DNA from 4 places in the Sodalis sp. RH22 genome. Region 4 is predicted to be linked to each of the others. Evidence: predicted binding sites of a transcription regulator. Region 4 holds the regulator's gene; each other region holds the start of a gene.

What was found. Region 4 encodes sigma-54, which starts transcription at its own class of promoters, with help from an activator protein. Its sites were predicted from a motif close to GTTGGCACANNTTTCGCTNT; they were not measured.
Region 1: the regulator sigma-54 is predicted to act here: its motif matches at 2,538-2,557, upstream of ACL2XN_RS15585 (gamma-glutamyltransferase family protein).
Region 2: the regulator sigma-54 is predicted to act here: its motif matches at 2,419-2,438, upstream of glnA (glutamate--ammonia ligase).
Region 3: the regulator sigma-54 is predicted to act here: its motif matches at 2,948-2,967, upstream of glnK (P-II family nitrogen regulator).

The regions. Positions count from the first base shown of each region.
Region 1 is NZ_CP178731.1:3,419,167-3,427,117, reverse strand. It holds gene ACL2XN_RS15595 (AtzE family amidohydrolase) at 1-602, opposite strand, end outside; gene hpxX (oxalurate catabolism protein HpxX) at 599-808, opposite strand; gene ACL2XN_RS15585 (gamma-glutamyltransferase family protein) at 908-2,494, opposite strand; gene ACL2XN_RS15580 (MurR/RpiR family transcriptional regulator) at 2,641-3,486, shown strand; gene ACL2XN_RS15575 (transporter substrate-binding domain-containing protein) at 3,716-4,507, shown strand; gene ACL2XN_RS15570 (amino acid ABC transporter permease) at 4,521-5,189, shown strand; gene ACL2XN_RS15565 (amino acid ABC transporter permease) at 5,186-5,842, shown strand; gene ACL2XN_RS15560 (amino acid ABC transporter ATP-binding protein) at 5,823-6,566, shown strand; gene ACL2XN_RS15555 (pyridoxal-phosphate-dependent aminotransferase family protein) at 6,720-7,951, shown strand, end outside.
Region 2 is NZ_CP178731.1:3,846,710-3,854,660, forward strand. It holds gene deoR (DNA-binding transcriptional repressor DeoR) at 1-245, shown strand, start outside; gene typA (translational GTPase TypA) at 324-2,147, opposite strand; gene glnA (glutamate--ammonia ligase) at 2,544-3,953, shown strand; gene glnL (nitrogen regulation protein NR(II)) at 4,091-5,140, shown strand; gene glnG (nitrogen regulation protein NR(I)) at 5,148-6,560, shown strand; gene ACL2XN_RS17490 (YshB family small membrane protein) at 6,692-6,814, shown strand; gene hemN (oxygen-independent coproporphyrinogen III oxidase) at 6,815-7,951, opposite strand, start outside.
Region 3 is NZ_CP178731.1:2,493,820-2,501,770, forward strand. It holds gene tesB (acyl-CoA thioesterase II) at 260-1,123, shown strand; gene amtB (ammonium transporter AmtB) at 1,230-2,516, opposite strand; gene glnK (P-II family nitrogen regulator) at 2,558-2,896, opposite strand; gene ACL2XN_RS11495 (SmdB family multidrug efflux ABC transporter permease/ATP-binding protein) at 3,217-4,998, opposite strand; gene ACL2XN_RS11500 (SmdA family multidrug ABC transporter permease/ATP-binding protein) at 4,991-6,760, opposite strand; gene ACL2XN_RS11505 (Lrp/AsnC family transcriptional regulator) at 6,812-7,267, opposite strand; gene ACL2XN_RS11510 (PLP-dependent cysteine synthase family protein) at 7,388-7,951, shown strand, end outside.
Region 4 is NZ_CP178731.1:4,556,242-4,564,192, forward strand. It holds gene npr (PTS phosphocarrier protein NPr) at 1-154, opposite strand, end outside; gene rapZ (RNase adapter RapZ) at 151-1,005, opposite strand; gene ptsN (PTS IIA-like nitrogen regulatory protein PtsN) at 1,117-1,596, opposite strand; gene hpf (ribosome hibernation promoting factor) at 1,703-1,990, opposite strand; gene rpoN (RNA polymerase factor sigma-54) at 2,014-3,447, opposite strand; gene lptB (LPS export ABC transporter ATP-binding protein) at 3,495-4,220, opposite strand; gene lptA (lipopolysaccharide ABC transporter substrate-binding protein LptA) at 4,235-4,816, opposite strand; gene lptC (LPS export ABC transporter periplasmic protein LptC) at 4,794-5,363, opposite strand; gene kdsC (3-deoxy-manno-octulosonate-8-phosphatase KdsC) at 5,360-5,923, opposite strand; gene kdsD (arabinose-5-phosphate isomerase KdsD) at 5,938-6,924, opposite strand; gene ACL2XN_RS20735 (calcium/sodium antiporter) at 6,959-7,924, opposite strand.

The sequences.
Region 1 (7,951 bases), 1.1 Mb from region 4:
CGGCCGAAGGTGGGTTTTAAGCCCAGGATGCCGCACAGTGACGACGGCACCCGGATGGAACCGTTGGTATCGCTGCCCAGGGAAAACTTCACCAGCCCGGCGGCCACCGCGGCGGCCGACCCGCCGGAGGAGCCGCCGGCGATGCGCGCCGGGTCCCGTGGATTGCGGGTAGCGCCATAATGGCTGTTCTCGGTGGTAAAACCATAGGCGTAGGCATCCATATTCAGCATGCCGGACAGCATGGCGCCGCTGCCGGCCAGTTTGGCCACCGCCCAGGCGTCCCGCTGCGCCGCGGCGCGATCGCTGTACAGGCTGGCGCCGGCCAGGGTGGTTTCGCCCGCCACGTCAAACAGGTTTTTCACGCCATAAGGGACGCCCGCCAGCGGCGGCAGGGGGGAGCCGGCACGGCGCAGCGCGTCCAGGGCGTCGGCTTCGCTTAACATTCTCTGCGTCGTGACCCGGGTCCAGGCGTTCAGCGCCGGATTGGCGGCGTCGATGGCGTCCAGGACGGCGCGGGCGATCTCACGGGCCGATACCTCGCCCCCGGCCAGCAGGGCGGTGATCTCGGCTATCGATAATGACGCCAGGGTGGTGATGTTCATGCCTTGTAGACTCCCGCCACGTCCAGCCGGTCATCCAGCGGAAAGGCCATCAGTGGGGCCGCCATGGCGGCGATGCGCTCAAACTGCGCCAGCAGCTCCGCGCGCCTGGCGTCATCAAGCTTAAGCGCCAGCACGCTTTCCATCTGGCGGATATACGCCGCGCAATCGATGGGAACGGCATCGCCAGGCAAGGAATCGTTTGGCATTGAGTCTCCGGGCGCTGAATCGCCCGGTACGGAAACCATGGGTACCGCATCGGTCGGAATCAAGGGCTTATCCATCAGGTTCTCCAGGTTTTGTTAACACTAAAATCCGGCGGCGCTGCCGTTGCTGCGCGGGTCAAACGCGCCCTCCAGCATCCCGTTGGTATGGCGCACTATCGCGCCGGCGTGTCCGACCGCTTCGCTGAAATCCGGCAGGGACTCCACCTCGTGGCCGAGCGCGCGCAGGGCATCAAAGGTGGCGCCGCTAAAACGCCCTTCGAGTTTCAGGGTATCGGTGGCCTGCCCCCAGGTCCGCCCCAGCAGCCAGCGGGGCGCGTTGACGGCTTGCTGCAACGGCATGCCCTGCATGATATGGCGGGTAAATATCGCCGCCTGGGTCTGCGGCTGGCCGTCCCCGCCCATGGCGCCGTAGACCATGACCCGGCCGTCATGCAGCTTTGCGGCGGCCGGATTAAGCGTATGGAACGGATATTTGCCCGGCGCCAGCGCCCGCAAATGCCCGGGCTCCAGGCTAAAGGCGGCGCCGCGGTTTTGCCACAATATACCGCTTTTCGGCAGCACCACGCCGCTGCCGAATTCGTGGTAAATGCTCTGGATAAAGGACACCGCCAGCCCGCTGCTGTCCACCGTGCCCATCCATACCGTATCCCCCGGCGCCAGCATACTGCCCCAGGGCGCGGCGCGTTCGGCGTCCACCCGGCGCGCCAGGCCGTCCAGGAAAGCGGGCGCCAGCAGGGCGTCAGGATCGCAGGCCAGGTGCGCCGGGTCGGTGATAACTTCATCGCGCAGCGCGAACGCCAGCTTGGTGGCCTCGACGATGCGATGGATGGTCTGGGTTTCAGACTGCGCGGCCATGGACAGGCGATCGGTAATGCCGAGGATGGCCAGCGACACCAGGCCCTGGGTGGGTGGCGCCAGGTTAAACAGCTCGCCTTTGCCGTGCGCCAGGCGCAGCGGGGCGCGCCGTCTGGCGCGGTAAGCGGCCAAATCCGCGGCGGTGACCGGCATGCCGATCGCCTTCATTTCCTGGGCCATGCCGGCGGCTACCGGGCCGCGGTAAAAACTGTCCAGTCCCTGCTCCGCCAGGGCGATAAGGGTTTCGGCGAGCCGCGGCTGGGTAAAGCGGCTACCGGCCAGCGGAATCTCCCGATGGGGAAAAAACACCCGGGCAAAATCCGCCCGGCCCGCCAGTTCGGAGAATTTGGCGCGGGAAGCCTGTTCCTGCGACAGGGAAACCGGCATGCCGTCGGCGGCATAACGGATGGCATCCGCGAGCAGGCTTGATAGCGGCAGCCGCGGGTAGCCCATTTCCGCCGAGAGCGACAGCGCCTCAGCCCAGCCGGCCACCGTGCCCGCCACCGTCAGCGCCGACATCGCGCCGCGATGGGGGATAAGCGCCTCATCCCGGTAAAAATCGAAAGTCGCCAGCGAACCCGCCGGGCCGCCGGCATCGATGGCGACCGGCTCGCCGCGCGGCGGCACGATAAGCCAGAAACCATCGCCGCCCAGGCCGTTCATATGCGGGTAGACCACCGCGATGGACGCGGCGGCGGCCACCATCGCTTCAATGGCGTTGCCGCCCGCGCGCAGGACGGCCAGCGCGCTTTCACTGGCAAGATGATGCGGCGTCACCGCCATGCCCATCGGCGCCATGGAACTGTTGTTCATCTTGGTCAATATCTCTTGTTAACGGGCGGAGGCTGGCAACAGTTAAGCAAGAGGCGTTCCAACCCGCGCCGCCGGATTCATTTGCCTGCGCCGCGGCAGGATATGCTAGGGTAATATGAAACAAAGGTTGCAGCCGGGAAGGAGATATGAAGCAATTCGATGAGCGCCTGCGCGCCGCTTATGCGCAGCTTTCACCGCAGGAACAGCGGGTCGCCGCGTTTATCCTCGATCATTTCGACGATCTGATCAGTTATAACAGCGCGGAGCTGTCGCGTTTAAGCGGCGTCTCCAAGGCGACCGTCAGCCGGCTGTTCAAACGCCTGGGTTATGATAACTATCGCCAGATGCGCGACGAACTGCGGGTGTTGCGCCAAAGCGGGATGCCGTTAACCGATAGCCGCGACGCGGTCCAGGGCAACACGCTGTTGTCACGGCATTACAAACAGGAAATGGCTAACCTGACCTACTGGGTCAACCGGCTGGACGGCGCGCAGTTTTCCGCGGTGATAACGGCGATGGATAATGCCCGGCGTCTGTGCCTGGTGGGCTTGCGCAACAGCTATCCGGTGGCGATGCACCTGCGCCAGCAACTACTGCAGGTGCGCGGGCGGGTGAGCCTGCTGCCGCAGCCGGGGCAGACGCTGGCCGAAGAAATAGTGGATCTGACCGCCGAGGATATGGTGGTGGTGGTGGCGTTTCGCCGGCGCACGCCGCAAATCCGGCCGTTATTACTGCAGCTTAAAAATAACGCCGTGCCGGTGCTGCTGATAAGCGAGCCCCAGGCGCAGGCGCTGATTCCGCTGGCGCGCTGGCATATCGCCGCAACGCTTGACAGCGTATCGGCGTTTGATTCCTACTCGTCTGCCATGAGCCTGGCGAACCTTATCAGCAACGCATTGCTGCATCATACCCTGGCCCAGGGACGGGCGCGCATCCACAGTATCGCCGATGGGTATGGCGAACTGGATGAGCTTGAACCCCGGGGTTCATAAAAAAACAGCGCGACATAGCGGTGCGCTTGCACTTTATGGGTGCGTTATTTTCCCGCCGCAGGGCCAAGGCTTTGCCATTCCCGTTAGCATAACCCCGCTTATGGCGGGGCTGGCCTGATGTTTCCCCCCGGTGTTCCCCGGCGTGAATCAATGGTTTCATTTGGCACATTAGTTGCAGATAATTAGCCTGAGAATCATTTGTTTCATTACTTCATCTTGGGAACCCGGTATGCAAATCAGAAAACAGCTTATAGCCCTGGCGGGCGCGGTCCTGTTGTTTACCCAGGCGGGGGCGGCCCTGGCCGATCAGTTACAGCAAATCCAGCAGCGCGGCGTGCTGCGGGTCGCCATTCCACAGGACTTCCCCCCTTTTGGGTCGGTCGGCACCGATCTGCAGCCCCAGGGCTACGATATCGACATGGCGCGTTACCTGGCCGACAAGATGAAGCTGAAATTGCAACTGGTGCCGGTGACCAGCGCCAACCGGGTGCCTTATTTGCAAACGGACAAGGTCGATCTGGTGATTTCCAGTTTGGGTAAAAACGCCGAGCGCGAAAAAACCATTGATTTCAGCCGCGCTTACGCGCCGTTTTTCCTCGGCGTCTTCGGGCCGAAGGACGACGGGCTGAAAGCGCCGGCGGAACTGGCCGGCAAAACGGTGGGGGTGACCCGCGGCGCGGTGGAGGATATGGTGCTGACCGATCTGGCGCCGAAGGATGCCCAGATCAAGCGTTATGAAGATAACAACACCACGCTGTCGGCCTATATGTCCGGCCAGGTGCAGTATGTGGCGACCGGTAATCTGGTGGTGAGCGCCATTGCCCGCCAGAACCCGGCCAAGGCGCCGGCGGCGAAATTTATGCTTAAGGACTCGCCGTGCTATGTCGGCCTGCGCAAGGATGAGCCGGCGCTGAAGGAGAAGGTTAACGCCCTGATCGACGAAGCGCTGAAAGACAATACCCTCAACAGTCTGTCCGAAAAATGGATGAAAGCGCCGCTGCCGGCCGATTTGGGCGCCTGAGGACGCCGCGCCCATGACCTATCAGCTTAATTTCGCCGCCCTGTGGCCCTATACGCCCGAACTGCTGTCCGGGCTGTGGGTGACCCTGATGCTGACCACCGCCGCCACGGCGGGCGGTATTACCCTCGGCGTGTGCGGCGCGGCTATCCGCAGCGGCCGGTATGTCGTGCCGGGCCGGTTATGGGGCGTCTATGTGGAGCTTATCCGCAATACGCCGTTTGTGGTGCAGCTGTTTTTTATCGTCTTCGGCCTGCCGGCGCTGGGGCTGAAAATGACCGCCGGCGAGGCGGCGCTGCTGGCGATGGTGGTGAATCTCGGCGCCTACAGCACGGAAATCATCCGCGCGGGCATCCAGGCCACGCCGAAGGGGCAGTGGGAGGCCGGCCGGGTGCTCGGCCTGTCGCGCGGCCAGGTCTTCCTGCGGGTGGTGCTGCCGCCGGCATTAAAACGCATCTACCCCGCGCTGGTGAGCCAGTGCGTGATCGTGATGCTCGGATCGTCGGTGGTTTCCCAGGTGTCTTATGAGGAACTGACGTTTGCCGGCAGCCTTATCCAGTCGCGCACGTTCCTGAGTTTTGAGGTGTACCTGGTGGTGACGCTGATGTATCTGATGCTGTCGCTGCTGATGCGCCAGGTATTGCTACGGGCCGGGCGCCTGATCTTCGGCGGAGAAGGGGCATGACGTCGTTTACCGACTGGGATATCCTGCGCAACCTGCTGCTGGCCGCGCGCTGGACGCTGCTGTTGTCGCTGGTGGCCTTTGCCGGCGGCGGCCTGTTGACCCTGCCGCTGATGTTGATGCGCCTGTCGCGCCGGCGCTGGCTAAAGCAGGGTGTTCGCGCCTACAGTAACCTGTTCCAGGGCACGCCGCTGCTGATGCAGCTGTTCCTGGCCTTTTTCGGCCTGGCGCTGTTCGGCATTGATGTCAGCCCCTGGCTGGCGGCGGCGCTGGCATTGACGTTGTTCACCAGCGCGTTCCTGGTGGATATCTGGTGCGGCAGTATCGATGCCCTGCCGAAAGGACAGTGGGAAGCGTCCCGCTGCCTGGGCTTAAGCTTCGGCCAGACCCTGCTGCGGGTTATGGCGCCGCAGGCCATCCGCATCGCCATTGCGCCGACGGTGGGGTTTTCGGTACAGGTGGTTAAAGGCACCGCGCTGGCGTCCATCATCGGTTTTGTCGAGCTGACCAAGGCGGGGACCATGCTCACCAACGTCACCTTCCAGCCGTTTAAAGTCTTCGGCCTGGTGGCGCTGGGGTATTTCCTGATGTGTTATCCCCTTTCCCGCCTCAGCCATTATCTGGAGAAAAAGTATCATGCCGCTGATAACCATTAACCAGGTGCAGAAATATTACGGCCAGAACCATGTGCTGAAGGGGATCGATCTGGATATCGACGCCGGCGAGGTGGTGTCGATTATCGGGCGCAGCGGTTCCGGCAAAAGCACCCTGCTGCGCTGCATCAACGGCCTGGAAGAGTATCAGGAGGGCAGCATTAAGCTGGGCGGCATGACGGTGACCCACCGTGATGCCCAGGCGCGGGAAATCAGTCGTTCGGTGGGGATGGTGTTCCAGAATTTCAATTTGTTCCCACATATGACCGCGCTGCAAAACGTGATGCTGGCGCCGCGCCGGGTGCTGGGGAAAAATGCGGCCGAATGCCGCGAACTGGCGGTATCGATGCTGGACAAGGTCGGCCTGGGCGACCGGTTGGATTACCACCCCGCCAGCCTTTCCGGCGGCCAGCAGCAGCGGGTGGCCATCGCCCGCGCGCTGGCGATGGATCCCAAGGTGCTGCTGTGCGATGAGATCACCTCGGCGCTGGATCCGGAACTGGTGGGGGAAGTGTTGAAAGTGCTGGAAAAACTGGCCGGCGAAGGCATGACCCTGATCCTGGTCACCCATGAAATGAGCTTTGCCCGCGAAGTCGGCGACCGGGTGGTGTTTATGCACCAGGGCACGGTGTGGGAGCAGGGCGCAAGCCGAGAACTGTTCGCCCGGCCGCGGACGGCGGAACTGAAACAGTTTATTGCCTCGGTACGGGGCCTCGGCGACGCCTAGGCCTGGCTGTCCGGCGCCAGGATCTGCATCCCTGCCGCCGCCTGGATTGGGCGCGGCGGGCAGCGGGGTTCAGGACCGGTGAGGCGGTTCCCCGTTGCCGACTTACTTGGCGTATTACTAAATAAATTAATAGCGTTCTCGGAAGGATAAATCATGTTGGATATTGCGAGCTATGACCAGATGAATCCGCCGGCCCGGCTGCTGATGGGGCCGGGGCCGATTAATGCCGATCCGCGCGTGCTCAGGGCGATGTCGGCCCAGCTTATCGGCCAGTATGATCCGGCGATGACCGGCTATATGAACGAGGTGATGGCGTTGTACCGCCAGCTGTTCAACACCGCCAACCGCTGGACCCTGCTGGTAGACGGCACATCGCGCGCCGGCATCGAGGCGGTGCTGCTTTCCGTGATCCGGCCCGGTGATAAGGTCCTGGTGCCGGTATTCGGCCGCTTCGGCCATCTGTTATGCGAAATCGCCCGCCGCTGTCGCGCCGAGGTACACACCCTTGAGGTTCCCTGGGGAGACGTCTTCAGCCCCGGCCAAATCGAGGACGCCGTGAAACGGATCCGTCCGCGTGTTTTACTGACGGTGCAGGGCGATACCTCCACCACCATGCTGCAGCCGCTGGCGGAGCTGGGCGATATCTGCCGCCGTTACGGCGCGCTGTTTTATACCGACGCCACCGCCTCGTTCGGCGGCAACCGTCTGGACACCGACGCCTGGGGCCTGGACGCGGTATCCGCCGGCCTGCAGAAATGCCTCGGCGGCCCGTCCGGCAGCGCGCCGGTCACGTTGAGCCCGCGCTTTGAAGAGCAGATCCGCCGCCGCAAATGCGTGGAGCAGGGGATCCGCACCGCCGATCATCGGGACGGCGATGATGAAATGATCTATTCCAACTATTTTGATCTCGGCATGATCATGGATTACTGGGGGCCGGAGCGGCTGAATCATCATACCGAGGCCACCAGCATGCTGTTCGCCGCCCGCGAGTGCGCGCGCATCCTGCTGCAGGAGGGGCTGGATAACGCCATCGCCCGCCATGAACTGCACGGCGCGGCGATGCTGGCCGGTATCCAAGCCATGGGGCTGGGCGTCTTCGGCGATATACGCCATAAAATGAATAATGTGCTGGGGGTGGTGATACCCGACGGCATCAACGGCGAACAGGTACGGCAACTGCTGCTGAACGATTTCGCCATTGAAATCGGCACTTCGTTCGGCCCGCTGCACGGCAAGATCTGGCGTATCGGCACCATGGGCTATAACGCGCGCAAGGATTGCGTGATGCAGACCCTGGCCGCGCTGGACGCGGTGCTGAACCGGCTGGGTTTTGCCAGCGGGCAGGGCGCCGGCACGCAGGCGGCCTGGGATCATTACACAGCCGC
Region 2 (7,951 bases), 710 kb from region 4:
GTATTGATATCGGTTTCGGCGCCACCTGCTTTAACTTTGACGAACTCACCATGAAGCATCGCGCGTTGTCCATGTCGCAGCAGGCAATCCTGGTGGCCGATCACAGTAAATTCGACAACATCAAACCCGCCTTTATCGGTGCTTTATCCTTGTTTCATACCCTGATAACCGACCAATCGCCGCCGCCGAAATTTCATGAGTATTGCCAACAGCATGACATCAGGCTGCTTTATCGCCGGGAATAGCTGAACGACGGGCAAAAAAATGCCGGGCTGCTTACGCAGACCGGCATTGTTACGTTATCGCCGCCTGGGCCGACGGGTTTAAGCTTCTTTACCCGAACGGTTAGCGCGTTTACGGTCATTTTCGGTCAAATGACGTTTACGTAAACGCACGGACAGCGGTGTCACTTCCACCAGTTCATCATCATCGATAAACTCCAGGGCCTGTTCCAGCGACATCTTGATCGGGGTCACCAGCGTCGTGGCCTCATCGGTGCCGGAAGCACGCATGTTGGTCAGTTTTTTACCTGTCAGGCAGTTTACCGTCAGGTCGTTGGAACGGGTGTGGATGCCGATAATCTGGCCTTCATACACTTCCGCGCCGTGGCCCAGGAACAAACGGCCGCGATCCTGCAGGCTGTACAAGGCGTAGGCTACCGCTTTGCCCTGGCCGTTGGAAATCATCACGCCGTTCTGGCGTTGGCCGATTTCACCCGGACGGACATCGTCATAATGGCTGAACGACGAATACAGCAGGCCGGTGCCGGACGTCATGGTTAAAAAGTCGGTGCGAAAACCAATCAAGCCGCGGCTGGGGATGATGTAATCAAGACGGATGCGTCCTTTGCCATCCGGCAGCATATCGCGCATTTCACCTTTACGGATGCCCATGGCTTCCATAACCGGGCCCTGGTTCTGTTCTTCGATATCCAGGGTAACCTGTTCGAACGGCTCTTGTTTCTTGCCGTCGACGGTACGATAGATAACTTTCGGGCGCGATACGGCGATTTCAAAACCTTCACGCCGCATGTTTTCGATCAGCACCGACAAATGCAGCTCGCCGCGGCCCGAGACCAGGAAGGTGTCCGGATCGACGGTTTCTTCCACGCGCAGGGCCACGTTGTGCACCAGCTCTTTGTTCAGGCGCTCAAGGATCTGGCGGGAGGTGACGTATTTGCCTTCCTTGCCGCAGAACGGCGAGGTGTTGACGCCGAACGACATGGAAACGGTAGGTTCGTCCACCGTCAGCGGCGGCAACGCTTCGACCAGGGCCTGATCGCAAATGGTATCGGAGATATTCAGCTCGCCAAGGCCGGTAACGGCGATGATATCACCCGCTTCCGCCAGCTTGGACTCGATGCGCAGCAGGCCCATATGGCCCAGCACCTGGCCCACTTTGCCGTTGCGACGCTTACCTTCATGGTCGATGATGGTAACAGACTGGTTCGGTTTAACCGAGCCGCGTTTGATGCGGCCGATACCGATGACGCCAACATAGCTGTTGTAGTCAAGCTGCGAAATCTGCATCTGGAACGCGCCGTCGCTGTCGACGTTCGGCGCTTCGACGTTCTTGACGATGGATTCAAACAGCGGGGTCATGTCGCTGGCCATGTTCTCGTGCTCATAGCCCGCAACACCGTTTAACGCGGAGGCATATATGATCGGAAAATCCAGTTGCTCATCGGTTGCGCCGAGGTTGACAAATAAATCAAACACCTGGTCCACTACCCAATCAGGGCGGGCGCCGGGACGGTCGACTTTATTGATGACCACAATGGGTTTGAGACCGTAAGCAAAGGCTTTCTGGGTCACGAACCGGGTTTGCGGCATGGGTCCGTCCATGGCGTCGACCAGCAGCAATACCGAGTCAACCATGGACATCACGCGCTCAACCTCGCCGCCGAAATCGGCATGTCCGGGGGTATCAACGATGTTGATACGGTAGTCGTGCCAGTTAATAGCGGTATTTTTAGCGAGGATGGTAATCCCGCGCTCTTTCTCCAAATCGTTGGAGTCCATGACGCGCTCAGTGGCGTCGTTGCGGTCACCCAATGTTCCGGATTGTTGCAACAGCTTATCGACCAGGGTAGTTTTACCATGGTCGACGTGCGCGATGATGGCGATGTTACGCAAATTTTCGATCACAACTTTGCCTCAGGCATTAGAAATAGCGCGTTATTGTACACGTAATAAGCGAGGGACTAAACAAGATCGCGACGATCTCTGCATTTGCGTCATTTTTGACGCTTCGTCATCCCTTTCTCAGTGCATTATTTCACCTCGCCCCATTTATTGCACCAAAATAGTGCCCACTTACTGCCCAAATGCACTAATATAGCGCTATCCCACCAATCTGGTGCAGGCGGACTTTGGTTAATAAGGCCGGAAACGCGGCCCTTCTCATCATTTTGGCAATGTTGGCACACTTTTAGCTACTGTTTATACCAGTCCAGTTTAGCCTAGCCCAGCTAAGTTAAATAAAATTCGATCCATACGATTTCGTTCCACGACGACAATGGCACATCCGGGAGAATACAAGTTATGTCCGCTGAACACGTTTTGACGATGCTTAACGAGCACGAAGTAAAATTCGTCGACCTGCGTTTCACTGATACGAAAGGTAAAGAACAGCACGTCACTATACCAGCCCATCAGGTAGATGCCGACTTCTTTGAAGATGGAAAAATGTTTGACGGCTCCTCCATTGGCGGCTGGAAAGGCATTAACGAGTCCGACATGGTGCTGATGCCCGATGCCAGCACGGCGATGCTCGACCCCTTCTATGAAGAAACCACCCTGATTATCCGTTGCGACATCCTTGAGCCTGCCACCATGCAAGGCTACGATCGCGACCCGCGTTCCATCGCCAAACGCGCCGAAGAGTTTCTGAAAACCTCCGGCATTGCCGATACCGTGCTGTTTGGGCCGGAACCTGAATTTTTCCTGTTTGACGATATCCGCTTTGGTTCGTCAATTTCCGGTTCCCATGTCGCTATTGACGACGTTGAAGCCGCATGGAATACCGATAAAGTTTACGAAGGCGGCAATAAAGGCCATCGTCCCGGCATCAAAGGCGGTTATTTCCCGGTTCCCCCGGTGGATTCATCACAGGATCTGCGTTCCGCCATGTGTTTGACCCTGGAAGAAATGGGCCTGGTGGTTGAAGCTCATCACCATGAAGTCGCCACCGCCGGCCAGAACGAAATCGCCACCCGCTTCAACAGCCTGACGAAAAAAGCCGACGAGATCCAAATTTATAAATATGTCGTGCATAACGTTGCCCATGCCTTCGGCAAAACGGCGACCTTTATGCCGAAACCGATGTTCGGCGATAACGGCTCGGGCATGCACTGCCATATGTCGTTGACCAAAGACGGCAATAACCTGTTCTCCGGCGACAAGTACGGCGGCCTGTCCGAAACCGCCTTGTTCTACATTGGCGGCGTCATCAAACACGCCAAGGCCATCAACGCCCTGACCAACCCGACCACCAACTCCTACAAGCGTCTGGTCCCGGGATATGAAGCGCCGGTTATGCTGGCCTACTCCGCCCGCAACCGCTCAGCCTCCATCCGTATCCCGGTGGTCGCCAGCCCGAAAGCCCGTCGTATCGAAGTGCGCTTCCCGGATCCGGCCGCCAACCCATACCTGGCGTTTGCCGCCCTGCTGATGGCCGGTCTGGACGGGGTTATCAACAAAATCCATCCTGGCGATGCCATGGACAAAAACCTCTACGATCTGCCGCCGGAAGAAGCGAAAGAAATCCCACAGGTGGCCGGTTCGCTGGAAGAAGCCCTTAAGGCGCTGGACGCGGATCGCGAGTTCCTGACCCGTGGCGGTGTTTTCACCGACGACTCCATCGACGCGTATATCACCTTACGCACGGAAGAAGTAGACCGTATTCGCATGACGCCGCATCCGGTGGAATTCGAGCTGTATTACAGCGTATAACTTGACGTTTTTTTGTTGCCGTGGAAACTTTCAGCCCATCTTCGGATGGGCTTTTTTCTCCAGCAAAGCTTGCGCGCAGCCATGCGCATGACGACATAACGGACTAAATGCACTGGTAGAGTGCGGGAGACTGCTTTATGGCTACAGGCTCATTGCCCGATGCTGGGCAGATCCTTAATTCCCTGATCAACAGCATATTGCTGCTGGATAATGACCTTGCCGTTCATTACGCCAATCCGGCGGCGCAACAACTTTTAGCGCAAAGCTCGCGCAAGCTTTTTGGCACGCCGTTGCCTGAGCTGCTGGGCTATTTTTCGCTCAACGTCGAACTGATGCGCGAAAGCCTTAACGCCGGCCAGGGGTTTACCGATAACGAGGTCACGTTGGTGGTTGACGGGCGGGCGCATATCCTTTCCCTTACCGTGCAACGCCTGCCCGAGGATTTTTTCCTGATGGAGCTGGCGCCGATGGATAATCAGCGCCGCCTCAGCCAGGAACAGATTCAGCATGCCCAGCAGGTGGCGGCACGGGATCTGGTGCGCGGCCTGGCCCATGAAATCAAGAACCCGCTGGGCGGTCTGCGCGGCGCGGCGCAACTGCTGGCCAAAGCATTGCCCGATCCCTCGCTGCTGGAATACACCAAGGTGATCATTGAACAGGCCGACCGCCTGCGCAACCTGGTCGACCGATTGCTCGGGCCGCAGCAGCCCGGCATGCACGTTACGCAAAGCATTCACCAGGTGGCCGAGCGGGTTTTCCAACTGGTCTCGCTGGAAAAGCCGGATAACGTCACTCTCCTGCGGGATTACGATCCCAGCCTGCCTGAACTGGCTCACGATCCCGATCAAATGGAACAGGTATTGCTGAATATTACCCGTAATTCGCTGCAGGCGCTGGGTGAAGACGGTGGCACGATCACGATACGCACCCGTACCGCGTTCCAGTTAACGTTGCACGGCGTTCGTTATCGTTTGGTAGCGCGAATTGATATAGAAGACGACGGCCCGGGCGTACCGGCGCAATTACAGGATACGCTGTTCTACCCCATGGTCAGCGGCCGTGAGGGCGGGACCGGTTTAGGGTTATCCATTGCCCGCAGTCTTATCGATCAAAATTCGGGTAAAATTGAATTCAACAGTTGGCCGGGGCATACCGAATTTTCGGTGTTCCTGCCTATTCGCCAGTGAGGTCACTATGCAACGAGGGATAGTCTGGATCGTCGACGACGATAGCTCCATCCGCTGGGTGCTTGAACGCGCCCTCACTGGAGCCGGACTGACTTGCGCCACTTTTGAAGGCGGCAATGAAGTGCTGGAAGCGCTCTCCACCCAAACTCCGGACGTATTGTTATCAGATATCCGCATGCCAGGCATGGACGGCCTGGCATTACTCAAACAGATTAAACAGCGCCATCCGATGCTGCCGGTCATCATCATGACCGCACACTCCGATTTGGACGCCGCGGTCAGTGCTTACCAGCAGGGCGCGTTTGATTACCTGCCCAAGCCGTTCGATATCGATGAGGCGGTGGCGCTGGTTGAGCGCGCGGTCAGCCACTATCTGGAACAGCAGCAGCCGGCGCGCGCGCAGCCGCCTAATGGCCCGACTACCGATATCATTGGTGAAGCGCCGGCCATGCAGGACGTCTTCCGCATTATCGGACGCCTGTCCCGCTCCTCCATCAGCGTCTTGATTAACGGTGAATCCGGTACCGGTAAGGAACTGGTTGCCCATGCCCTGCACCGCCATAGCCCGCGCGCCAAGGCGTCGTTTATCGCGCTGAATATGGCGGCGATTCCGAAGGATTTGATTGAATCGGAACTGTTCGGCCATGAGAAAGGCGCCTTTACCGGCGCCAATCAGGTACGTCAGGGACGCTTTGAGCAAGCGGACGGCGGTACCCTATTCCTGGACGAAATCGGCGATATGCCGCTGGATGTCCAGACCCGCCTGCTGCGCGTATTGGCGGACGGCCAGTTTTACCGGGTCGGCGGTTATGCGCCGGTCAAAGTCGACGTCAGGATTATCGCCGCCACCCATCAGAATCTGGAGGTACGGGTGCAAGAGGGCAAATTCCGCGAGGATTTGTTCCATCGCCTGAACGTTATCCGGGTGCATTTACCGCCGCTGCGGGAACGGCGGGAGGATATTCCCCGCCTGGCGCGCTATTTCCTGCAGGTGGCGGCCAAGGAGCTGGGCGTTGAACCGAAAAACCTGCATCCGGAAACCGAAACCGCGCTGACCCGCCTGCCATGGCAAGGCAATGTCCGTCAGTTGGAAAATACCTGCCGCTGGCTAACCGTCATGGCCGCCGGCCAGGAAGTGTTGATCCAGGATCTGCCGCCGGAATTATTTGAAAGCACGGCACCGGACGCCACGGTTCAATCATTGCCGGACAGTTGGGCCACCCTGCTGGCGCAATGGGCGGACCGCGCCCTGCGTTCCGGTCACCAGAACCTGCTTTCCGAAGCCCAGCCGGAGATGGAAAGAACCCTGCTGACCACCGCCCTGCGCCACACCCAAGGTCATAAACAGGAAGCGGCCAGGCTGCTCGGCTGGGGCCGCAATACCCTGACGCGTAAGCTAAAAGAGCTGGGCATGGAATAAAAGTCCAGGTTTTATAACCTGGCGGAATAGCGGCGTAGAAAAAAGCAAAATAACGTGCAAAACGGCGTTATTTTGCCCTTTACATCCCGATTGCAGACAGTATGATCTTGTCGCTGACCGGGAGGAAGACCATGTTAGATTCATTAATCAATTTGCTGTCCCAGGGCGCGGATATGACCGCCGCGGTGGGCCATGCACCGCAAACCGCGCTGGCCGCCATCCTTTGCGCCGCGCTGCTTAACTTTTTCAGCTGATCAAATCACCCGCGAGAACTGGTGCTGGCGCGATTTAGTGCGCAGGTAAGCGTCAAAGCACATGCAAATGTTGCGGATCAGCAGGCGACCTTTGGCCGTGACCGTAATCGCCCGGTCGGCCACAGCCACCAGCCCGTCGCGCTCCAGGGGCCGCAGCAGGGCGATGTCATCGGCGAAATACTCGTTAAAAACGATGCCATAGCGGCTTTCCAGCACATTAAAATCGATATAAAACTGACAAATCAACGCCTTGATCACATCACGCCGCAGACAGTCGTCTTCCGACAGCGCCACGCCGCGCCATAAGCCGTTGCCCTGGCGCGCAACGCTTGCCACGTAGCTTTTCATCTCTTTCTGGTTCTGCGCATAACTATCCCCGATCATACTTATCGCCGAGATACCCAGCCCCAACAAATCACAGTCGCCCTGGGTGGTATAGCCCTGGAAATTGCGATGCAGCTTGCCGGCGCGCTGCGCCAGGGCTAATTCGTCGTCGGGGCGCGCAAAGTGATCCATGCCGATAAACTGGTAGCCCGCGTCGCATAGCGCAGCAATGGAATACTGTAAAATGTCCATTTTCTGCGCGGCATCGGGTAAATCAGCGGTGTTGATTTTTCGCTGGGCGGCAAACAGCGCCGGCATATGCGCATAATTGAATACGCTCAGGCGCTGGGGGTTAAGCGCTATCACCCGTTCCAGGGTGTGCCGGAAGCTTGCCAGCGTTTGGCGCGGCAACCCGTAAATCAGGTCGATATTGGTGGAAAGGAAACCCAGCGCCTTGGCGCGGCCGATCAGGTCGAAAATCAGCTGCTCGTCCTGCTCACGGTTAACCAGCCGCTGGACCTCAGGGTTAAAATCCTGCACACCCATGCTGATGCGGTTAAACCCTTCGCCATGCAGATGATCCATCATGTCCAGCGCGATATCGCGCGGGTCGATTTCAATGGACATTTCCGCGCCGGGGGCAAAGCGGAATTGCGCGCGCACCACCGCCACCAGGCGCGATATTTGCGCCGGCGACAAAAAGGTAGGCGTGCCGCCGCCCCAGTGCATCTGGGTAACCAGCCGGTCCTGGAACAACGGCGCCCGGCGCCGGATTTCCTGCTCGAGCACATCCAGGTAACGATCGACTTTTTC
Region 3 (7,951 bases), 2.1 Mb from region 4:
TCTCCTTCTTATTATTAGCTCATCATTTCACCGATACCAAGCGGCGGTGAAGTCTTGGTGGCTGAACCACCTAATGATTTAATCATGGCACAGAATCCTGATATTTTCCTGTCGGTTGCATTCGCACCGGACACGTTTGCGGTTATGCTCATTAAAGCGGGCTGTCATGGCCGGCCTGGGAGGTTCGGCGCCCCGACGCTATGCCGGCACCCGTCATGCGTTTACCCGCAGTGAAGACCCTGGTTACTGGAGCGTAGTTATGACCCGTAAAATCGATCATCTATTGAATCTGATCACCCTGGAAAAGCTGGAGGAAGGCCTTTTTCGCGGTCAAAGCGAGGATTTGGGCCTGCCGCGGGTCTTCGGCGGGCAGGTGGTGGCCCAGGCTTTGTACGCCGCACGGCAGACGGTCCCCCCGGCGCGGCATGTCCATTCCTTTCACAGCTATTTTTTACGCCCCGGCGACGTCAGCTTGCCCATTGTCTATCAGGTGGCCGAGCTGCGCGATGGCAACAGTTTCAGCGCCCGTCATGTCAGCGCCATTCAGCAGGGCCTGCCGATATTTTACCTGACGGCCTCGTTTCAGGCGGAAGAAACGGGCTTTGAGCACCAAAGCCCGATGCCCCAGGTGCCCGCCCCCGAGGGGTTGCCCTCGGAGCGGGATATCGCGCTGCCGCTGGCCGCCGGTCTGCCCGAGCCGCTGCGGCGAAAACTGACCGGTGAAAAGCCGATAGAAATGCGTCCGGTTGTTTTCCATAACCCGTTTAAAGGCGCCGTGGAAAAACCCGTGCGTTATGTTTGGCTGCGGGCTGCGGGCACACTGCCGGATGATCGTGAATGCCATCAATTCCTGCTGGGCTACGCGTCCGATTTTAACTTCCTGCCCACAGCGCTCCAGCCGCATGGCGTGGGGTTTCTTGAGCCCGGGGTGCAAATCGCCACCATTGATCATTCGATGTGGTTCCATCGCCCTTTTCGTTTTGACGATTGGCTGTTATATGCGATAGAAAGCCCTTCGGCGTCCGGCGCGCGGGGATTTGTGCGCGGACAGATTTTCCGCCGCGACGGGGTGCTGGTAGCCTCGACGGCGCAGGAAGGCGTGATGCGGCACCATGGGGTGTGAACCCACCCGGCCCGCCCGGCGCTTTGCGCAAATGAAAACAGGGGCGATAAATCGCCCCTGCTGATTTTCCATGGCCGGTTATCGTGCCCCGGCGCTGCATAGAAAATTATTCGTTATAGGCATTTTCGCCATGGCTGTTGACGTCCAGGCCTTCGCGTTCCTGTTCTTCGGACACACGCAGACCCACCACCATATCGGCAATCTTGAAGCCAATAAAGGCCACGACGCCGGACCAGACCAGACAGACGATCACGCTGAACAGCTGAACCCAGAGCTGGTGCCCCATGGTAACACCCTGAGCGTAACCCACGCCGCCGAGCGAGGCGGAAGTGAATACGCCGGTCAGCAGGCAGCCTACGATACCGCACACGCCGTGCACGCCGAATACGTCGCAGACATCATCCACCCGCAGCCATTTTTTCAGGGCAACCACACCCCAAAGCCCGGCTACGCCGCCCACCAAGCCAATGACCAGTGCGCCACCGACGCCGACGGTGCCGGCGGCAGGAGTGATGGCGACCAGACCGGCGATACAACCGGAGCAGGCGCCCAGCAAGGAAGGCTTGCCGCGCAGCATCCACTCAACAAACACCCAGGACAGGATGGCGCCGGCGGTAGCCATGACGGTATTGAGGAAAGCCAGTGCGGCAATTTCGTTGGCGGCGCTGGCGGAACCGGCGTTGAAGCCGAACCAGCCGACATACAGGATCGCGGTACCGGTAAAGACCATCGGCAGGTTATGCGGCTTAAACGCTTCCTTGCCGAAACCTGAGCGTTTGCCCAGCATATAGGCACCCACCAAACCGGCACTCGCCGCATTGATATGAACGACAGTACCCCCGGCGAAGTCCAGCGCGCCCTGCGCCGCCAGATAACCGCCTGCCCAAACCATATGCGCCATCGGCAGGTAGGAAAAGGTCAGCCATACCAGCACAAAAATCAGCACCGCGGAGAAACGAATACGTTCCGCCAGGGCGCCGACAATCAGACCGACGGTAATACAGGCAAACGAACATTGAAACGCGACGTGGATCAGTTGATAGAACGTACCGGTCAGCGCCGTCAGCTCAATATTCTTCAACATGGTCCAACCGAACCCGCCGAAAAACGGATTGCCCTCGCTAAAGGCCAGGGAGTAACCGTAAATCAGCCACAGCACGCAGACCATGGCGAAGGTGACCGCAACCTGGGTCAACATCGACAGCACGTTTTTGGCGCGCAGCAGGCCGCCGTAAAACAAGGCAATCCCCGGTAAAGTCATAAACAGCACCAAAGCGGTGCTTATCATCATAAAAGCGTTATCGGCCTTGTCAGCAACAGGCGCTGCGGCCATGGCCCATGTCGGCAACAATGCTACTGCGCCGAGGCTGGTCAATGAGACAAGTTTCTTCATTTTCATTCATCCCTATCCACAAAATTCGCGCGTGTGTGTCGTTAAAGTGCTGCTTCGTCGGTCTCTCCGGTACGAATCCGGATGACCCGTTGTAGCTCAGCAACAAAAATCTTGCCGTCGCCGATCTTTCCGGTATACGCCGCTTTACTGATGACATCGATAACTTCATCTAGCTGATCGTCGGCAATGGCGATATCAATTTTTACCTTGGGCAGGAAATTAACGCTGTATTCGGCCCCGCGATACAGCTCTGCATGGCCCTTTTGCCGTCCAAAGCCTTTGACCTCGGTGACCGTCAGCCCTTGAATGCCCACAGCAGAAAGCGCTTCTCGCACGTCTTCTAATTTAAATGGTTTAATCACCACGGTTACCAGCTTCATATGTTCCCCCTCAAGAATTTGGATCTGAACTCGCGATCGCTACGCCTGAGTAAAGCAAAGCATGTGCCACAAATGTTTTGAAATAGAAATTTACCGTTGGACGCCCGCCGATACAGCAAAACCCGCCTCAGGCGCAGCATTGGCTCCGGCGACGCGCAAAAATACACCAGCGAGGCGCACTGTATTAGTGCGCTACGCCAGATTACGGTGCAGAAAGGGGAATATCGGCGCCGGGATGCTCAATCCCGGTGCGCGCTGCGCTTAAGCGCCCAGCATGCTTATCCGCGGCTACCCACGGGCGGCACATCCGTCGCACATCGTCAGCCGTGCCCCGCGCCGGCCACCCTGACGTCGGCGGCGAGCGCCCTGCCGGCCTGCTGCAGTTGATACATCTGGAAATAGCGGCCCCGCTGCGTTAACAACGCCTCGTGGGAGCCCCGCTCCACCGCTTCGCCACGGTGGAGCACCAGAATTTCGTCAGCCTCGACGATGGTGGATAAGCGGTGCGCGATAACCACCAGGGTGGTCTGGTGGCGGATAGCCGCCAACGCCCGCTGGATCGCCTGCTCGGTGCCGGAGTCGATATTGGCGGTGGCCTCGTCGAGGATCAGGATTTGCGGAGTGAGGACCAGAACCCTGGCCATGGCCAGCAGCTGTTTTTGCCCGACCGACAGGGTATTGCCCTGCTCGCCGAGGCCGGCGTGGATGCCGCCCGGCATGGATCTGACCAGTTCCGCCAGTTGCACCTGTTCCAGGGCATGCCAGGCCCTGGATTCGCTGATATCACGCCCCAGGGTAATATTGGTGAATACAGTGTCCGCCATGACCACCGGGTCCTGCTGGACGATGGCGACGCCTTGTCTGAGCACCCGGTGCGACAGGCTGGCGATGGGCCGGCCGTCGAGCAACAGCGCGCCCTCGCTGATGGGATAATAGCCCATCATTAAATTAGCCAGGGTGCTTTTACCGCTGCCGGTATGCCCCACCAGCGCGATAAAGCGCCGGGATGGCACCGACAGGGAAATATGCCGCAATACCGGCGTGGCATCGCGGTAGGAAAAGCTGAGGTCGCGAATATCAATACGTCCGCTGCTCAAGGGCCGGTCGTCGTCGCCGTACTGCTGCCGGTCGCCGTCCATCAGTTCAAAGATGCGCTCGCCCGCCACCACGGCCTGCTGCAGCATCGATTGCTGGGTGGTCAGTTCAATCAGCGGCTCATTTAAGCGGCCGAGATAATTGATAAAGGCATACAGTACCCCGACCCCGACGGTGCCCGCCGGGCTGAAGCTAAACAGCATCAGCAGCCCGCATAATACCAACGCCGACAGCAGGCTCAGGAGCGGGCGCAGCAAAAAGCCCTCAAGCCTCAGGGTCTGCATCCGCGCCAGGTAATGGGCGTGGCTGGCTTGCGCCAGCCGTTGGCCGAAACGCCCCTGCTGGCGAAACTGCTGGATGACGCTCATGCCGCTTATCGCTTCATTAAAGCCATTGTTGATATCCGCCAGATAGGCGCGCAGGCGACGCACGATCGGGGTGCTGAAATGCTGATACACCGTCATTACCAGCGCCACCACGGGGAAGATCACCATCGAAATGGCGGCCATGCGCCAGTCCAGCATAAACATCGCAATAAGCATGGCGCCCACCAGGGCGATACAGCGCAGCACCGTCGCCATCACCGTGACGTAAAGATCCTTGACCACCTCGGTATCATTGGTCACCCGCGAGATAAGCTGGCCCACCGGCTGGGTATCAAAGGCGCTCAGCGGCTGGCGCAGCGCGGCGTCCATTACCTCGGTGCGCAGTTGCTGCACCACGTCGAGCGCCGTTTGGTTGAACAGCAGTGCTTGGTAGTAGCGCAGGGACGCGGACACCATCTGCAGGGCGATATAACCCAGCGCCAGCCCGGTCACCAGCAGCGGCGGAAAGGTTTTCAGCGGTACGACCCGGTCGATAAAAAAGCTGATCACCACCGGGCCGGCGACTTCCGCGCCGGCCGCCAGCCACAGCATGACCACCGCCAGCGTCAGCGGTTTGCGGTAAGGCCGGCTGTAGGCCAGCAGCCGTTTCAGCGTCGGCCACAGGGTTTGCCATTTACGCATCGGCCGCCTCCTGCCCGTCCGGATCGGCGCTGAGCGCTGCTTCCAACTGCTGGTAGCGGAACATATCCCGATACCAGCCCTCTTCCTGCAGCAGATGCTGATGTTCGCCCCGCTGGGCAAGGGTGCCGTGGCGCAGCACGACGATTTCATCGGCCGCATTCAGCGCCGACAGCCGGTGGGCGGTAATGATCAGGGTACGTCCCTCGCCCCACTGCCTGAGATTGCGCAAGATGGTATGTTCGGTACGCCCGTCCACGGCGGAGAGCGCGTCGTCGAATATCAGGATTTCCGCCTCCAGCAGCAGGGCGCGGGCAATGGACAGACGCTGTTTTTGCCCGCCGGACAGCATCACGCCCCGCTCGCCCACTTCGGTTTCATAGCCCTGCGGCAGCCGCAGGATATCCTCATGCACGCAGGCAAGGGTCGCCGCCCGCTCGATTTGCTCCCGGGTGGCGTCCGGCCGGCCGAGGGCGATATTACGCGCCACGCTATCGGAAAATAAAAACGGCGTCTGGCTGACCACCGCCAGGCGGCTATGCCACTGATCAAGGGAGACATCGGCAAGGGACATACCGTGGAAACGGATCTCGCCCCGGGTCACGTCAAAATGCCGCTGCAGCAGCGATAACAGCGTGCTTTTACCGGCGCCGGTCGGGCCGCAGATACCCAGCACCCGTCCCGGCGCCAGCCGCAAATGGATATTATTCAATGTCGGCTGCGGCGTGTGCGGATAGCTGAAGCTGTCGACGTCAACCTCAAGGACGCCGCGTCCGGGGGGAAGCATTTCCTTACCGTCCCTGACCTGAGGAGCCTCGTCCAGCGTTTGGCGGATCCGGCTATAGGCGGCGCTGCCCCGCTCGACAATATTAAACATCCAGGCTAATGCCAGCATCGGCCAAATCATCAGGCCCAGATACATAATAAAGCTGGTTAACTGCCCAAGCGTCAGCAGATCGTTCATCACCATCCAACTGCCGCCCCCGATGGCCAGCAGGTTAGAAAAGCCGACGGTCAGGTAAATGGTGGGATCGAAACGCGCGTCAATGCGCGCCACGCGCATATTTTTTGCGCCGGCGTCGGCGGCCACCTGCACAAACCGCTCCGACTGGTATCCCTCCAGACCGAAGGCCTTGATCATGCGGATGCCGGTAAGGCTTTCCTGCGTTTGGTTATTGAGTGACGAAAACGCCGCCTGGGCGGTTTTAAACCGCCGGTGCAGCTCATCGCCATTGTGTTTAATCAGCAGCGCCATGACCGGCATCGGCAGCAGCGACAGCAGGGTAAGCTGCCAGCTTATCTGCACGCTCATCACCACCAGCACCGACAGGCCCATCACCAGCGAGTCCACCAGGGTCAGCACCCCTTCCCCGGCGGCGAATACCACCCGGTCCACGTCGTTGGTGGCGCGCGCCATCAGATCGCCGGTGCGGTGGCGCAGATAAAAACCCGGCAGTTGATGGCTGAGCAAATGATAAAAACGGGCGCGCAGCTCCACCGCCAGCTTATAAGAGGCGCCGAACAGCAGCACACGCCATACGTAGCGCAGCAGGTATACCAGCACGGCGGTAAACGCCATGACGCCCAGCCACATCATGATCATCCGCGTGGAGGCCCGATGCTCCGTCACGCCGTCCACGATAACCCCGACCAGTCTGGGCGGGATCAGTTGCAGTATGGCGATAATGATCAACAATAAGACCGACCCCAGATAACGTCGCCATTCGCGGCGAAAATACCAACCTAATTGTGCAAATAATCTCACGCAGTTTTATTCCAAACCTATTGAAAGTGACCCGCCGCAGCGAAAGATAAATTATAACGGCAATACGGTGGTATTTTTGATTTGTTCCATGGCAAAACTCGAGGTCACATCGATGAGGCCAGGCACGCCGTTCACCAGCCGCTTATAAAAGTTGTCGTAGCTCTTCATATCGCTCGCCACCACCTGCATCAGGTAATCATACTCGCCGGCCATGCGATAAAAGGCCAGCACTTCCGGCATTCCTTTAACCTGCGCCACAAAGGCCTGATACCAGTCGCTATTATGCTGCTGTGTTTTAATCAGCACAAAGGCGGTCAAGGCCAACCCCAGCTTTTCATTATCCAGCAGCGCCACCTTAGCGCGCACGATACCGGTTTCCTCGAGACGTTTAAGACGTTTCCAGCATGGTGTGGAGGTCAGGTTGACCGCATCCGCCAGCGTCTGAAGCGAAAGCGTACAGTCTTGCTGCAGCAATGAGAGTAACGTGCGGTCAGTTTTATCTAGCATAAGTATCTTTTGGAGAAAATATTTCTCTTATCACACGTTAATCGAGTGAAAAAGGCAACTTATTTTTTCTTCATCCCCGCTATGCTGTGAACCCCCCCTTCCGCATTAAGGATAATTATTATGACCGCGCCCTGGGTGAAACAGGCCATCAGCGAAATCCAGTCTGATTTCCAGCGCTCCGCCGATACGCATTTAATACGGTTTCAGCTGCCGGCGTTTCCGGGCATTTTTTTCTATCTGAAAGATGAAAGCACCCATCCCTCGGGCAGCCTAAAACATCGGCTGGCCCGCTCGCTGTTTTTATACGGCTTGTGCAACGGCTGGATAAAGCAGGGCACCACCATTATCGAGGCCTCGTCAGGCAGCACGGCGGTTTCGGAGGCCTATTTCGCCCGGCTGCTCGGCTTGCCTTTTATTGCCGTCATGCCGGAATGCACGGCTAAACGTAAAATTGAACAGATTACTTTTTACGGCGGCCGCTGCCATTTTGTCGGGCATAGCGCCATGATCTATGACGAAGCCAAAGCCCTGGCCCATGAGTTAAACGGCCATTATATGGATCAGTTTACCTACGCGGAGCGCGCCACCGACTGGCGCGGCAACAATAATATAGCGGAAAGCATTTTTCGCCAGATGGCGCAGGAGCCCTGCCCGGAACCCGATTATATTGTTATGAGCGCCGGC
Region 4 (7,951 bases):
GGGCGATAACGCTGCTGGCTTCCGCTTCGGTGCCGCTATCGTTGCGCAGCAACACCTCCGCGTCAAAGCTTTGCACCAGATCGAATAGCTTCATTGCCGGCCGGGCGTGCATGCCCAGGCGGTTCTTGATTTCCACCGTTTGTTTAACCGTCATGGTTTGCGCTTTTCCAGGGTGCGGTGCCGGGACTGGACGTTTTTACCGCGTGAACGGAAATAGTCCGCTAGCTGCTCGGCCACGTAGACCGAGCGGTGTTTGCCGCCGGTGCAGCCAATGGCCACGGTCAGGTAGCTGCGGTTATTGGTTTCCAGCATCGGCAACCATAACTCCAGGTAACTGCGGGTTTGATAGATAAAATTATGCACTTCGGTATGGCGGTCGAGAAAGGCCGCCACCGGCTTATCCAGCCCGGTCATCGGCCGCAGTTTGGGATCCCAGTGCGGGTTGGGCAGGAAACGCACGTCGAAAACATAATCGGCGTCGATGGGCAGGCCGTGCTTATAGCCGAAAGACTCGAACACGATGGTCAGCTCGCGCTCGCGTTTGCCCAGCAGCCGGGCACGCAGCATTTCCGCCAGCTCATGCACCGACATTTCCGTGGTATCGATAATCAGATCCGCGCGGGAGCGCAGCGGTTCCAGCAGTTCATTCTCTTCATCAATGGCGCTTTCCAGCGACAGGTTCTTGCTGGATAACGGATGCAGGCGCCGGGTATCGCTATACCGCCTGATGAGGGTGCTGCGATCGGCGTCGAGGAACAACAGCTGCGGCGAAAAGCTTTGCGGCAGGTTGTCCATGGCGTGCTCGAAAATCTCCGGCGTCTCGGGCATATTGCGCACATCAATGCTCACCGCGGCGGAGATATTCCGATCGGCCAGCGTATTGGCCAATTGCGGCAGCAGCACCACCGGCAGGTTATCGACGCAATAAAACCCCATATCTTCCAGCGCGCGCAGCGCGACTGATTTCCCTGAACCGGATCGACCGCTGACAATCATCAGCACCATGACGACTCCCCTCTGGTATTTTTATTGACCCATTGGTCACGCTTGCCGTAATCGCGCCAATGACTCCCCGCTGGTCGGTACAGCGCCGGGCAGGCAATCCGACCCGGCGCGTTAAGACCCGGCTTCCGTTTCCGTCATTATGGCATACAGCTCTTCATCGCTTTGCGCGGCGCGCAGGCGACGGCAGACCGTTTTATCGGCCAGGCGCTTGGCCACCAGGGCCAGGGTGTGCAAATGGGTTTTACACTGCTCGGCCGGCACCAATAGCGCAAACAGCAAATCCACCGGTTGGTTATCTATCGCATCAAAGGCAATGGGCTGCTCCAGGCGGATAAACACACCGACCGCGCGCAGGGTGTCTTCTTCCAGCTTGCCGTGCGGGATGGCGATACCGTTGCCGATACCGGTACTGCCCATGCGTTCACGGGTCAATACGGCCTCGAACACCACCTGCGGCGCCAGGTTGAGCTGCTTGGCCGCCAGCTCGCTGATAATTTCCAGCGCGCGCTTTTTGCTCTGGCAGTGGATGGAGCCGCGGGTGCACTCAAGGCTTAACACCGTGTTTATTTGCAAAGCTGTATCGTTAGTCATTTCATTTCACTTAAGGCGCTTGTTTCACCTTTAAGACTCATCGGCCCGTTATCGTACGGATAACGAGCCGATGTGAGGTTAGGTAGCGATAATGGCTACAGTGAATTCAGTACTGTTTCAGTTTCTCTTTATGTTTGTTCAACTGGCGCGTCAGCTTGTCGATCAGCAAATCGACGGCGGCATACATATCGTCCGCCTCTGACGTCGCGTGCAGCTCACCGCCGTTGACATGGATCGTCGCTTCGGCAATCTGCTGGACTTTTTCGATCTTCAGAACAATATATACCTGATTGATCCGGTCGAAGTATTGTTCCAGCTTGGAAAATTTCGTCGTCACGAAATCGCGCAAAGCATCGGTGATTTCAACGCGCTGTCCGGTAATATTCAGCTGCATAGTGTCTTCCTTCTCTGTAGAGGTCAAACCATTTGCTTACGCTGGTTTGACGGCGGGATGGACAAAGACTCTCGGTATTTTGCCACGGTTCGCCGCGCCACCATAATGCCCTGATCGGAAAGCAGGGTGGTCAGCTTGCTATCGCTTAGCGGCTTCGCCGGGTTTTCCGCGGCAATTAATTTTCTCACCAGCGCACGAATGGCCGTAGAAGACGCTTCGCCTCCCCCCTCGGTATTGACGTGGCTGGAGAAAAAATATTTCAGTTCAAAAATGCCGCGCGGGCTGTGCAGATATTTTTGCGTCGTGACGCGGGATATCGTCGATTCGTGCATCTCCACCGCCTGGGCGATATCCGCCAGCACCATGGGCCGCATATACTCCTCTCCCTGATCGAAAAACGCCTGTTGCTGCTCCACGATGCAGCGGGTCACTTTTAACAGCGTGTCATTACGACTTTCCAGGCTTTTGATCAACCAGCGCGCTTCCTGCAAATGGCTGCGGATAAATTGTCCGTCCGAGTCATTGCGGGTGGTATTGCCGAGCGCGGCGTATTGCTGGTTGATTTTAAGATTGGGAATGCTGTCGGTATTGAGCTCCACCGTCCAGCGATTATGCACCTTGCGCACCAGGACGTCCGGGATGACATATTGCGATTCGGTGGTATTGATTGACTGGCCGGGCCGGGGATCGAGGGATTGGATCAGCGCCATGGCGGATTTCAGCACGTCTTCCTTTAGGCGGGTGGATCGCAGCAGGCTGCGGAAATCATGGCTGGCCAGCAGATCGAGATAGTCGCTGACGATAAGCCTGGCTTCGTTCAGGTAAGGGAAATCCTTCGACAGCTGCGATAGCTGGATCAGCAGGCAATCCCGCAGATCCCGCGCCGCCACGCCCACCGGATCAAAGCGCTGCACGCGTTTTAATACCGCTTCCACTTCGTCCATGGTGACGCTGTCGTCGCCGATGCACTCCAGGATATCTTCCAGCGGCACCGTCAGGTAACCGGTTTCATCCACCGCGTCGACAATGGAGGTGGCAATGGCGATATCGGTATCGGAAAACGGCGTCAGCTCCACCTGCCACATCAGATAATCCTGCAGGGTCTGGATGGTCTCGCCCTGGTAAATCGGCAGTTCTTCGTCGCGGTAGTCGGTGCCGGTGCCCGAAGGCGTGCCCGCCGAGTACATTTCGTCCCAGGTGGCGTCCAGCGGCAGTTCTTCCGGCATGTCCTTCTGCTCCATCGCCTCGCGGGTATCAAGCGATTCGCTGTCGGGTACGTCGTGTGAGTCTATTTCTTCATGGACATCGGTTTGCTCAAGTAAGGGGTTGCTTTCCAGCGCGGTTTGAATCTCCTGCTGAAGTTCAAGCGTAGACAGTTGCAGCAGGCGTATTGCTTGCTGTAACTGCGGAGTCATGGCGAGTTGCTGACTAAACCTGAGTTGCAAACCTTGCTTCATATAATGCGTCAATTAACCTCTTGGGGCTTTCACTTCAGGACACCTTATCAGAGGCGGAACTCTTCGCCCAGATAAACACGCTTCACCTGCTCGTCCTGAAGGATTTCGGCGGGTGTGCCATGGGCGATAAGATGTCCCTGGCTTACGATATAGGCGCGCTCGCAGACGTCCAATGTTTCGCGTACGTTATGATCGGTAATCAGCACGCCCAGGCCGCTATCGCGCAGATGTTCAATGATTTTCTTGATATCAATGACGGAAATCGGGTCGACGCCGGCAAAAGGCTCGTCAAGCAGGATGAATTTGGGGTTGGCCGCCAGGGCGCGGGCAATTTCCACCCGCCGCCGTTCGCCGCCGGATAATGATTGCCCCAGGTTATCGCGCAGATGGGCGATATGGAATTCTTCCATCAGCGCATTGGCGCGGTCGTCGCGCTGCGAAGCGCTGAGATCGTTTCTGATCTGCAATACCGCCATCAGGTTATCAAACACGCTCAGGCGGCGGAAAATCGACGCTTCCTGCGGCAGGTAGCCGATGCCGCGCCGGGCGCGGGTATGCAACGGCAGCAGGCTGATATCGTCGTCATCGATAATAATGCGCCCGGCGTCGCGCTGGATGATGCCGACCACCATGTAGAACGTGGTGGTCTTGCCGGCCCCGTTCGGCCCCAGCAACCCGACGATTTCCCCTGAGCTGACCTTGAGGCTGACGTCTTCCACCACATGTCGGCCCTTGTAGGCTTTAGCCAGGTTTTCTGCGATTAATGTTGCCATGGGTTCAATTACTCTTATTTATTGCCGGATTTGGGCGCCTTGGGCGCTGAGGACGCTTTGGGTGCCGCGCCCGCCGGGTTCTTATCCTGCAGCTGGGACGGCACCAATACGGTGGTGACCCGTTTGCCCTTGTCGCTGAAGGCTTCCATTTGCTGTTGTTTCACCAGGTAGGTGATGCGATCGCCCTTGACGTTGCTGTCGAGCTGTTCGAGATAAGCGTCGCCGGTCAGCACCACAAAATCGTTGGCCAGCTCATAGCGGACCTTTTGCGCATGGCCCTTCACCGGCTTGCCGTTGTCCTGCATCTGGTAAAACGTCACCGGATTGCCGTAACCCTCGACCACTTCCTTGCCCTGTTCGCCGTTGGGGCGGGTGATGACCACTTTATCCGCCCGGATGTCGATGGAGCCTTGTTTGACCACCACCGTACCGGTAAGGGTGACGACATTGGTTTGCATATCGACGGCCTGCTGCTCGGAATCAATATTGATCGGCTGGTCGGTATCGCCGGTCAGCGCCAGGGCATTGGCGCTCGCCAGCAGCAGCGCGCCGGCCGCAAAAACGTAACAGATGTTATTTTGGATTTTGGATTTCATAAGAGGTCTTAACCTTTTCAATCAGCTCGGCAGTCTTGTTCCGCAGGTTTCCGCGCATTTTCATGCCTTTAGAGTTAAATCCGATGCCATATAGGGTCACCTCGTCATCGGAGGAAACATCCTGCGTAACAAGATTCACCACCGCACTATCGGTTCTGATACGCTGCAGTTGCGAGGTTTCGGTCAGACTGTCAACCTGAACATGGCCGTATAAATAAAGCATTTTATCATTGGTCAGCTTGGCCCGATCGGACCGGACTGTCCAGGTGGCGACTTTATTCTCATCGTACATCGTCGCCACCGGCTGGGTAAACCAGCTAATCTGCTCGACGGCGAAGTGCTCGACGTGCTCGGAGATCAAGCGATAATTCATGGCGCCCAACGGATTGTATACCAGGGTAATGGTATGTTCGCTCTGGTAGGTGGGTTCGCCGGCATCGGGCGCCGCCGCGTTCTGGCTGCCGTCGTTATCGGTCAGGTTCAGGCCGATTAACACCAGGACCACCAATACCAGCAGTAGGGTGACCCACCATCTTGTTTTACTCATACCGACTGCCCTTTGGCATCATCAAGCTTTCCTTGCGCCAGCAGAATTAAATCGCAGATTTCGCGAACCGCGCCGCGACCGCCGGCGATATGCGTCACATAATCGGCCAGCGGCAGCAACAAAGGATGCGCGTCCGCCACGGCGACGCTTAATCCCACCCGCGACATCACCGGCCAATCAATAAGATCATCGCCGATATACGCGGCCTGATCCGCTGTTAAAGATAGTTTAACCAATAGATCCTCAAAGGCCAAAAGCTTATCCGACCGGCCTTGGTAGAGATGGGAGATCCCCAGGGTACGCGCGCGATCTTCCACCAGTTGGGCGGACCGGCCGGTAATAATAGCGACCTCGATGCCGGATGTCAGTAAGCATCGGATGCCGTAGCCGTCGCGGACGTTAAACGCCTTGAGCTCCTCGCCCTGGTTGCCTTGGTAGATAAAGCCGTCCGACAGGACGCCGTCCACGTCGCACACCAGCAGCCGGATATCCCGGGCGCATTGCAGTATCCGCTGGTCGACCGGGCCGTAACAGGTCTCGATAAGGGTGGTCTCTTGCATGGCGGGTTTCCTTGTTAAATAACGCCGGCTCGCAGCATATCATGCATATGCACCACGCCCATAAGCCGGTTCTGGTCGGCCACCAGCACCGAGGTGATATGGCGCGACTGCATCAGGTTAAGGGCGTCGACCGCCAGGGTATTGGGCGTCACCCGGATACCGCCGGCGGTCATCAGGTCGGCGATGCGCGCCTGGTTTAAATCCACGCCCATATCGAACACCCGGCGCAAGTCGCCGTCGGTAAAAATGCCGGCGATATTCAGCTTATCGTCGCATATCACCGTCATGCCGAGATTTTTACGCGTGATTTCCAGCAGGGCGTCGCGTAATGACGCATCCCGCGGCGTCACCGGGATTTCTTCGCCGCTGTGCATGATATCGGTCACCCGCAGCAATAGTTTACGGCCCAGCGCGCCGCCGGGGTGGGACAGGGCGAAGTCTTCGGGGGTAAAGCCGCGGGCCTGCAGCAGCGCCACCGCCAGCGCGTCGCCCATCACCAGGGCGGCGGTGGTGCTGGTGGTGGGAGCCAGGCCCAGCGGGCACGCTTCCAGGGGCACGTGGACGCAGATATGGATATCCGCCGCCTTGCCCATGGCGCTGGCCGGATTGCCGGTCATGCAGATAAGCGGGATCTGCAGGCGCTTGAGCACCGGAATCAGCGCCAGGATTTCATTGGATTCGCCTGAGTTGGACAAGGCGATGACGATGTCCTGGGCCGATACCATGCCCAGATCGCCATGGCTGGCCTCGCCGGGATGGACAAAAAAGGAGGGCGTGCCGGTGCTGGCGAAGGTCGCCGCCATCTTGCGGCCGATATGGCCGGATTTGCCCATCCCCATCACCACGACTTTGCCGCTGCAATAAAATATTTTTTCGCACGCGCGGCGAAAATCGTCGTTGATATATTGATCAAGCTGCGCCAGGCCTTCACGCTCGGCGGCGAGGACCTGTTTACCTGCTGCCGGGAAATCAAAATCCGGCGCTAACGACAAATGTGACATAACGTATCCTGATGCGCCCGGCAGCGTCCGCGGGCTAAATAAACAACACCGTAACATAGGCGGCAAAACCACATAATAACAGAGCGCCCATGCCAGAGTTGATCCTACGGCGCTTTCCCAGGCAAAAGGCGGTTAATATAATGCTTGCCGCCAGCATAACCCAATAATCGCGGGTAAACGCCAGCGGATTGAACCGGCCGGGCGAAAGCAGGGCCGGCACGCCCAGCACCAGCAGGCTATTGACGATATTGGAACCGATGAGATTGCCCAGTGCAATATCGTTTTCCCCTTTCAGGGCGCCGGCGATAACGGTTGCCAGTTCGGGCAGGCTGGTGCCGAAGGCCACCACCGTCAGGCCGATAACCAACTCGCTTACCCCCAGATGCCGGGCCACCACGCCCGCGTTATCAATCACCATATGCGCCGATATGGGCATGATGATAAAGGCCAGCGCCAGCCACAGCACCGCCACGGTTGTGCCGCTATCCGGCGTGTCCTGCGGCAGCTCAGCCAGCCGTTCGCGGGTCAGGCTGTCGTTGCCGGCGCTCTGCGCCCGGCGGGTCAGGGCGATCATGGCGGCAATATACCCTATCGCCGCCAGCAACAGTATTATACCATCCAGGCGGCCCAGGGCGCGATCCGCCAGCGCCAGGCCGCACAGCGCGGTGGCGAGCAGCAGCAGCGGCAGCTCGCGCCGCACGATGTCCGAATGGAAGGCCATGGGGCGGATCAGCGCCGCGCCGCCGACGATCAATAAACTATTGATCACATTGGAACCAAGGATATTGCCCACGGTCATATCGAGTTGGTGATTCAGCGCGGCGGTCACCGCGATCAGCAGTTCGGGCAGGGACGTGCCCAATGCGACGATGGTGCAGCCCACCAGCCAGGGCGCCATACCCAGCGACCGGCCGATCACGGCAGCACTGTAAACCAATCTATCCGCGCCATAAACCAGTAGAATAAGACCAATAACTAATAATGACGTGGCAAAAAACATATGAAGTCCTTGATGTGAAAGAATCCT